DNA from 2 places in the Bacillus pacificus genome. Region 2 is predicted to be linked to the other one. Evidence: a T-box and tRNA genes for the amino acid it is inferred to sense, from the RefSeq annotation. Region 2 holds a T-box; the other holds one or more tRNA genes.
What was found. The T-box of region 2 lies ahead of leuS (leucine--tRNA ligase). A T-box ahead of a tRNA ligase gene usually reads a tRNA of that ligase, here a tRNA-Leu.

Region 1 (4,393 bases), 140 kb from region 2:
CTAATGTCCCAAAGTGTGTATTAAGTGGAAAAGGATGTGGAGTTGCTTAGACAACTAGGATGTTGGCTTAGAAGCAGCCACCATTTAAAGAGTGCGTAATAGCTCACTAGTCGAGTGACTCTGCGCCGAAAATGTACCGGGGCTAAATACACCACCGAAGCTGCGGATTGATACCAATGGTATCAGTGGTAGGGGAGCGTTCTAAGGACAGTGAAGTCAGACCGGAAGGACTGGTGGAGTGCTTAGAAGTGAGAATGCCGGTATGAGTAGCGAAAGACGGGTGAGAATCCCGTCCACCGAATGCCTAAGGTTTCCTGAGGAAGGCTCGTCCGCTCAGGGTTAGTCAGGACCTAAGCCGAGGCCGACAGGCGTAGGCGATGGACAACAGGTTGATATTCCTGTACCACCTCTTTATCGTTTGAGCAATGGAGGGACGCAGAAGGATAGAAGAAGCGTGCGATTGGTTGTGCACGTCCAAGCAGTTAGGCTGATAAGTAGGCAAATCCGCTTATCGTAAAGGCTGAGCTGTGATGGGGAAGCTCCTTATGGAGCGAAGTCTTTGATTCCCCGCTGCCAAGAAAAGCTTCTAGCGAGATAAAGGTGCCTGTACCGCAAACCGACACAGGTAGGCGAGGAGAGAATCCTAAGGTGTGCGAGAGAACTCTGGTTAAGGAACTCGGCAAAATGACCCCGTAACTTCGGGAGAAGGGGTGCTTTCTTAACGGAAAGCCGCAGTGAATAGGCCCAAGCGACTGTTTAGCAAAAACACAGCTCTCTGCGAAGCCGTAAGGCGAAGTATAGGGGGTGACACCTGCCCGGTGCTGGAAGGTTAAGGAGAGGGGTTAGCGTAAGCGAAGCTCTGAACTGAAGCCCCAGTAAACGGCGGCCGTAACTATAACGTTCCTAAGGTAGCGAAATTCCTTGTCGGGTAAGTTCCGACCCGCACGAAAGGTGTAACGATTTGGGCACTGTCTCAACCAGAGACTCGGTGAAATTATAGTACCTGTGAAGATGCAGGTTACCCGCGACAGGACGGAAAGACCCCGTGGAGCTTTACTGTAGCCTGATATTGAATTTTGGTACAGTTTGTACAGGATAGGCGGGAGCCTTTGAAACCGGAGCGCTAGCTTCGGTGGAGGCGCTGGTGGGATACCGCCCTGACTGTATTGAAATTCTAACCTACGGGTCTTATCGACCCGGGAGACAGTGTCAGGTGGGCAGTTTGACTGGGGCGGTCGCCTCCTAAAGTGTAACGGAGGCGCCCAAAGGTTCCCTCAGAATGGTTGGAAATCATTCGTAGAGTGCAAAGGCATAAGGGAGCTTGACTGCGAGACCTACAAGTCGAGCAGGGACGAAAGTCGGGCTTAGTGATCCGGTGGTTCCGCATGGAAGGGCCATCGCTCAACGGATAAAAGCTACCCCGGGGATAACAGGCTTATCTCCCCCAAGAGTCCACATCGACGGGGAGGTTTGGCACCTCGATGTCGGCTCATCGCATCCTGGGGCTGTAGTCGGTCCCAAGGGTTGGGCTGTTCGCCCATTAAAGCGGTACGCGAGCTGGGTTCAGAACGTCGTGAGACAGTTCGGTCCCTATCCGTCGTGGGCGTAGGAAATTTGAGAGGAGCTGTCCTTAGTACGAGAGGACCGGGATGGACGCACCGCTGGTGTACCAGTTGTTCTGCCAAGGGCATAGCTGGGTAGCTATGTGCGGAAGGGATAAGTGCTGAAAGCATCTAAGCATGAAGCCCCCCTCAAGATGAGATTTCCCATAGCGTAAGCTAGTAAGATCCCTGAAAGATGATCAGGTTGATAGGTTCGAGGTGGAAGCATGGTGACATGTGGAGCTGACGAATACTAATAGATCGAGGACTTAACCATATAATATGTAGCAAATGTTATCTAGTTTTGAAAGAATATAAAAAACTTGTTGACTTTAAAAGTTAAATGAGTTACAATAATTCTTGTCTTAAATGAATACAGTCTGGTAATGATGGCAGAGAGGTCACACCCGTTCCCATACCGAACACGGAAGTTAAGCTCTCTAGCGCCGATGGTAGTTGGGACATTGTCCCTGTGAGAGTAGGACGTTGCCAGGCAAATGGAGGATTAGCTCAGCTGGGAGAGCACCTGCCTTACAAGCAGGGGGTCGGCGGTTCGATCCCGTCATCCTCCACCATTTAGCCGACTTAGCTCAATTGGTAGAGCAACTGACTTGTAATCAGTAGGTTGGGGGTTCAAGTCCTCTAGTCGGCACCAGAAATTATGGCGGTTGTGGCGAAGTGGTTAACGCACCGGATTGTGGCTCCGGCATTCGTGGGTTCGATTCCCATCAGTCGCCCCATTTTTCTTAAATAAATTAATATGCGGGTGTGGCGGAATTGGCAGACGCACCAGACTTAGGATCTGGCGCCTTTGGCGTGGGGGTTCGACTCCCTTCACCCGCACTTTTAATTAAATAACTCATACATGTCTTGCGGAAGTAGTTCAGTGGTAGAATACAACCTTGCCAAGGTTGGGGTCGCGGGTTCGAATCCCGTCTTCCGCTCCAATTTTCAATATGACATGCCGGGGTGGCGGAACAGGCAGACGCACAGGACTTAAAATCCTGCGGTGGGTAACCACCGTGCGGGTTCGACCCCCGCCCTCGGCACCATATGCGCCCGTAGCTCAATTGGATAGAGCGTTTGACTACGGATCAAGAGGTTAGGGGTTCGACTCCTCTCGGGCGCGCTTTTATTAACGGGAAGTGGCTCAGCTTGGTAGAGCACCTGGTTTGGGACCAGGGGGTCGCAGGTTCAAATCCTGTCTTCCCGATATTCCCAAAAACATGGGGCCTTAGCTCAGCTGGGAGAGCGCCTGCCTTGCACGCAGGAGGTCAGCGGTTCGATCCCGCTAGGCTCCACTTATCTTAATATCATTTATGGCGGTGTAGCTCAGCTGGCTAGAGCGTACGGTTCATACCCGTGAGGTCGGGGGTTCGATCCCCTCCGCCGCTACCATAAAGGACCTTTAGCTCAGCTGGTTAGAGCAGACGGCTCATAACCGTCCGGTCGTAGGTTCGAGTCCTACAAGGTCCACCATTAGAAGTTTATATCTCGGAGGTATACCCAAGTTCGGCTGAAGGGATCGGTCTTGAAAACCGACAGGCGGCGAGAGTCGCGCGGGGGTTCGAATCCCTCTACCTCCTCCATTTTTTCTAAAGTAAATATTTGATCGTCGCGGGGTGGAGCAGTCTGGTAGCTCGTCGGGCTCATAACCCGAAGGTCGCAGGTTCAAATCCTGTCCCCGCAACCAAGGTCCCGTGGTGTAGTGGTTAACATGCCTGCCTGTCACGCAGGAGATCGCCGGTTCGACCCCGGTCGGGACCGCCATTTTTACATAAAGGCTCGGTAGCTCAGTCGGTAGAGCAGAGGACTGAAAATCCTCGTGTCGGCGGTTCGATTCCGTCCCGAGCCACCATTTTGAAGTCGCAAGCCGGCTTAGCTCAATTGGTAGAGCAACTGACTTGTAATCAGTAGGTTGGGGGTTCAAGTCCTCTAGCCGGCACCACTTTCAAAATGAGCCATTAGCTCAGTTGGTAGAGCATCTGACTTTTAATCAGAGGGTCGAAGGTTCGAGTCCTTCATGGCTCACCATTTACAATTTAATGCGGGTGTAGTTTAGTGGTAAAACAAGAGCCTTCCAAGCTCTGGTCGAGAGTTCGATTCTCTTCACCCGCTTTTCAATTATGGGCCTATAGCTCAGCTGGTTAGAGCGCACGCCTGATAAGCGTGAGGTCGATGGTTCGAGTCCATTTAGGCCCACCATAATTGTTCCGCAGTAGCTCAGTGGTAGAGCTATCGGCTGTTAACCGATCGGTCGTAGGTTCGAGTCCTACCTGCGGAGCCATATTTATAGAGAAGTACCCAAGTGGCTCAAGGGGCTCCCCTGCTAAGGGAGTAGATCGCGAACGCGGTGCGAGGGTTCGAATCCCTTCTTCTCTGCCAGTAATTGGCCCGTTGGTCAAGTGGTTAAGACACCGCCCTTTCACGGCGGTAACACGGGTTCGAATCCCGTACGGGTCATACTAAAAGAGATAGCATAATCTGCTATCTCTTTTTTTGTTGTGTAAAAGTAGCCTTTGGATAGTCTGCTTTTTTTTATGAATTAAAAGAAAGATGAAGTATTCGCTGTTACAGTTGGGAATACAGAGAGCTGTAAGTATAATCATGTTGTTTACCTTGACCTGTATGAGTATGAAGGAATGTTCACTTAACAAATCATACTCAAATTGAATTTTTATCTCGGCCTTATGCTAAAGCCTCCTGCACTTGGATAAACGGGTAAATCTCATAGCTGGGAAGATCCTAAGGAATTAGTTGTAGAGTTATTAGATACCGTTGAATAATAAAAA
Region 2 (4,393 bases):
TGTGGCCGGAATGGTATTAATGATCAACTCGCTTACTGGTGTAATCGGAAACTTGCTCGGCGGTGTTTTATTTGATAAATGGGGCGGTTATAAATCAACTTTAGTAGGGATTGTCATTACACTCGTATCGATTTTAGGTCTTGTGTTCTTCCACGGTTGGCCTTTATACGTTGTGTGGCTAGCGTTAATCGGTTTTGGTTCTGGAATGGTCTTCCCATCGATGTATGCGATGGTTGGTACGGTTTGGCCAGAGGGCGGAAGACGAGCATTTAATGCGATGTATGTTGGACAAAACGTTGGTATTGCGATTGGAACAGCGTGTGGTGGATTAGTTGCATCGTATCGTTTTGATTATATTTTCTTAGCGAACTTTATTTTATACTTTGTTTTCTTCTTAATTGCTTTTATTGGATTCCGTGGTATGGAAGACAAGAAAGAGCCAGGAGTACAAAAAGAAGTGGAAACGAAAAAAGGTTGGTCGCTTACACCTGGATTCAAAGCACTTCTTATCGTATGTGTAGCATATGCTTTATGCTGGGTTACATACGTACAGTGGCAAGGAGCGATTGCAACACATATGCAAGAATTAAACATTAGCCTTCGTCACTATAGTTTATTATGGACGATAAACGGAGCGATGATCGTTTGTGCGCAGCCGCTAGTTAGTATGCTAATTCGCTGGATGAAGCGTTCTTTAAAACAACAAATTATGATCGGAATCATCATTTTTGCGGCTTCATTCATTATTTTAAGTCAAGCGCAGCAATTTACGATGTTCCTCGTTGCGATGGTAACATTAACAATAGGTGAGTTATTCGTATGGCCAGCAGTTCCAACGATTGCAAATATACTTGCGCCAAAAGATAAGTTAGGATTTTATCAAGGTGTTGTAAATAGTGCGGCGACTGTAGGGAAAATGTTCGGGCCGGTCGTTGGCGGAGCAATTGTGGATTTATACAATATGGAAGTATTGTTTATAGCAATCATGGTAATGCTTGTAGTAGCGCTTATCGCAACGAGTATTTATGATAAACGAGTAAAAGTAGAAGAAACAGTTGAAGAAAAAATTGCAGTTTAGTTTGACGGAACATGTTCACATGTTTTAGAATATATTTAAATAAAACAACCTTTAGAACAAGGGAGATAGCTCGGCTGTCTTAAGACGAATTCGTTAGTTATTAAAAGTAACGATTAACCGAGAAGCCCCGCTTTAAGTAAGCTCTTTAGAGATACTGAGTGGAGGGTAGTTCAAATTAACTCATATGTGTAATAACAGTGAGAAGGAGTAGTAGTAATAGAAGCTGGTTTAGAGAGTTGACGGTCGGTGCAAGTCAATCCACGTTTCGTTATGAACTCGCCTTTGAGTTGCAGTTGTGAAACTAATAGTAGCAATTGCCGTTAATCCACGTTACGGATCTAAGCGAATGTATATTTGTACATTAATTTAGGGTGGTACCGCGGGAATCTATAACCTCTCGTCCCTTTCTAGGGATGAGAGGTTTTTTGTATTTTGGGCGGTGAAAATAAATAGAATTTCAAGGAGGGTATCTCATGAGCTTTAATCATCAAGAAATTGAGAAGAAGTGGCAAGGGTACTGGGAAGAGAATAAAACATTCCGTACGCCAGATGAGACAGAAAAACCAAAATTTTATGCACTAGATATGTTCCCATATCCATCAGGTGCAGGCTTACACGTAGGACATCCAGAAGGTTATACAGCAACAGATATTTTATCTCGTATGAAGCGTATGCAAGGATATAACGTTCTTCATCCAATGGGATGGGATGCATTCGGTCTTCCAGCAGAGCAATATGCACTTGATACTGGAAACAGCCCAGCTGAATTTACAGAGCATAATATTAATACATTCCGTAACCAAATTAAATCATTAGGTTTCTCTTACGATTGGGACCGTGAAGTAAATACAACAGATCCAAACTACTACAAGTGGACACAATGGATCTTCCTAAAACTATTTGAAAAAGGCTTAGCTTACGTTGATGAAGTACCTGTAAACTGGTGCCCAGCACTTGGTACAGTACTTGCAAACGAAGAAATCATTGACGGTAAGAGTGAGCGCGGTGGACATCCAGTTGAGCGTCGTCCGATGAGACAGTGGATGTTAAAAATTACAGCTTACGGAGATCGTCTATTAGAAGATCTAGATGAGCTTGATTGGCCAGAAAGCTTAAAAGATATGCAACGTAACTGGATCGGTCGTTCTGAAGGTGCCGAAGTACACTTCAATATCGATGGTACAGACGAGAAGTTCACAGTTTTCACAACGCGTCCTGATACACTATTCGGTGCAAGCTACTGTGTACTTGCTCCGGAACATGCACTTGTTGCTGATATTACAACTGCTGAACAAAAAGAAGCTGTAGAAGCTTACATTAATTCAGTAAAAATGAAGAGTGATTTAGAGCGTACAGAACTTGCGAAAGAGAAAACTGGTGTATTCACTGGTGCTTACGCAGTTAACCCAGTAAATGGTGAGAAATTACCAATCTGGATCGCTGATTACGTTCTTGCAACTTACGGAACAGGTGCTGTAATGGCAGTTCCAGCTCATGATGAGCGTGACTATGAATTCGCATCAACGTTCAATCTTCCGATGAAGGAAGTTGTAAAAGGCGGAGACATTACGAAAGAAGCATACACAGGTGATGGTGAACACGTAAACTCAGCATTCCTTGATGGTTTAAATAAAGAAGAAGCAATCGCAAAAATGATTGAATGGCTTGAAGTAACGAGCGCAGGAAATCAAAAAGTAACATACCGTCTACGTGACTGGTTATTCAGCCGTCAACGTTACTGGGGTGAGCCAATTCCAGTTATTCACTGGGAAGATGGCACAATGACAGCTGTAAAAGAAGAAGAATTACCATTAGTTCTTCCGAAAACAGACAACATCCGTCCTTCAGGTACAGGTGAATCACCACTTGCTAACATTGACGAGTGGGTAAATGTTGTTGATCCTGAGACTGGTAAAAAAGGTCGTCGTGAAACGAACACAATGCCACAATGGGCTGGTAGCTGCTGGTACTACCTACGCTACATCGATCCAAACAATAGCGAAGCACTTGTAGATCCTGAAAAAGTAAAACAATGGCTTCCAGTTGATATTTATATCGGCGGAGCAGAGCACGCTGTACTTCACTTACTATATGCTCGTTTCTGGCATAAAGTATTATACGATATCGGTGTAGTTCCAACGAAAGAGCCGTTCCAACAATTATTCAACCAAGGTATGATTCTAGGTGAAAACAACGAGAAAATGAGTAAATCAAAAGGTAACGTTGTAAACCCTGATGATATCGTAGCAAGCCACGGTGCAGATACACTTCGTCTATACGAAATGTTCATGGGACCATTAGATGCTTCAATCGCTTGGTCTGAAAATGGTCTTGACGGAGCTCGTCGTTTCCTAGACCGCGTATGGCGTCTATTCGTTCAAGATAACGGTGAATTAAGTGAGAAAATTACTGATGCACCAAATAAAGAGCTTGAAAAAGCTTACCACCAAACAGTGAAGAAAGTAACAGAAGACTATGCAGAGCTTCGCTTCAACACAGCGATTTCTCAAATGATGGTATTCATCAACGATGCATACAAAGCTGAAACACTTCCGAAAGAATATGTAGAAGGTTTCGTAAAAATGATTGCACCAGTTGCACCTCACATCGGGGAAGAGCTATGGAGCAAACTTGGATACAATGAAACAATCACATATGCAAGCTGGCCAACATTTGATGAGTCTAAACTTGTAGAAGATGAAGTTGAAATCGTTGTTCAAGTTATGGGTAAAGTTCGCGCAAAACTAACAATGAGTAAAGACGCATCAAAAGAAGAAATGGAACAACTTGCACTTGAAGCAATTAAGGACCAAATTGAAGGGAAAACAGTTCGTAAAGTAATTGTAGTTCCTGGAAAACTTGTTAACGTTGTTGCAAACTAATGTATGAAAGAAAAGCTCAGAGCGCTTATGCTCTGAGCTTTTTTGTGTAGAAAATAATTTCAGGATCCCCTTCATCTAAGTTTTCAACTATTCCACTACGTATAAAACCGTTCGCATTAAAAACTTTTTGCATACTTTCATTTGATTCGTTCGTTGAAGAAAATATTTTTTGAGTAGGAGAATGACTTAGCATATATGAGAGTAACGAGCTTGCATAGCCTCGCCTTCTTTTTGTTGGCGAAACGATGATTAATGAGAGGAAAGTACAATCAAAGAAATTTGTATCGTATGTTAGAAAACCGGAAATAGAATTATCTTCTTTTACGATGACGCATCGTCCCTCATCAATAGAGTGCTTAATATAATTTCGTCTACTATCATTTCCGATTACATCAATATCTATATGTACGATTGAATCTAAATCATCGATAGA

Region 1: it encodes a tRNA-Leu, which carries the amino acid that the T-box ahead of leuS (leucine--tRNA ligase) is inferred to sense. The anticodon was not compared.

What each region holds. Positions count from the first base shown of each region.
Region 1 is NZ_CP086328.1:476,558-480,950, forward strand. Features, by position in the region: rRNA gene LMD38_RS02375 (23S ribosomal RNA) at 1-1,878, shown strand, start outside; rRNA gene rrf (5S ribosomal RNA) at 1,981-2,096, shown strand; tRNA gene LMD38_RS02385 (tRNA-Val) at 2,101-2,176, shown strand; tRNA gene LMD38_RS02390 (tRNA-Thr) at 2,181-2,256, shown strand; tRNA gene LMD38_RS02395 (tRNA-His) at 2,266-2,341, shown strand; tRNA gene LMD38_RS02400 (tRNA-Leu) at 2,364-2,444, shown strand; tRNA gene LMD38_RS02405 (tRNA-Gly) at 2,474-2,548, shown strand; tRNA gene LMD38_RS02410 (tRNA-Leu) at 2,565-2,653, shown strand; tRNA gene LMD38_RS02415 (tRNA-Arg) at 2,657-2,730, shown strand; tRNA gene LMD38_RS02420 (tRNA-Pro) at 2,741-2,814, shown strand; tRNA gene LMD38_RS02425 (tRNA-Ala) at 2,830-2,902, shown strand; tRNA gene LMD38_RS02430 (tRNA-Met) at 2,923-2,999, shown strand; tRNA gene LMD38_RS02435 (tRNA-Ile) at 3,004-3,080, shown strand; tRNA gene LMD38_RS02440 (tRNA-Ser) at 3,098-3,190, shown strand; tRNA gene LMD38_RS02445 (tRNA-Met) at 3,218-3,294, shown strand; tRNA gene LMD38_RS02450 (tRNA-Asp) at 3,296-3,371, shown strand; tRNA gene LMD38_RS02455 (tRNA-Phe) at 3,384-3,459, shown strand; tRNA gene LMD38_RS02460 (tRNA-Thr) at 3,474-3,549, shown strand; tRNA gene LMD38_RS02465 (tRNA-Lys) at 3,560-3,635, shown strand; tRNA gene LMD38_RS02470 (tRNA-Gly) at 3,649-3,719, shown strand; tRNA gene LMD38_RS02475 (tRNA-Ile) at 3,730-3,806, shown strand; tRNA gene LMD38_RS02480 (tRNA-Asn) at 3,814-3,888, shown strand; tRNA gene LMD38_RS02485 (tRNA-Ser) at 3,896-3,986, shown strand; tRNA gene LMD38_RS02490 (tRNA-Glu) at 3,993-4,064, shown strand; partial or broken gene LMD38_RS02495 (IS4 family transposase) at 4,165-4,320, opposite strand.
Region 2 is NZ_CP086328.1:614,253-618,645, forward strand. Features, by position in the region: gene LMD38_RS03205 (MDR family MFS transporter) at 1-1,078, shown strand, start outside; T-box leader at 1,267-1,486, shown strand; gene leuS (leucine--tRNA ligase) at 1,552-3,960, shown strand; gene LMD38_RS03215 (GNAT family N-acetyltransferase) at 3,986-4,393, opposite strand, start outside.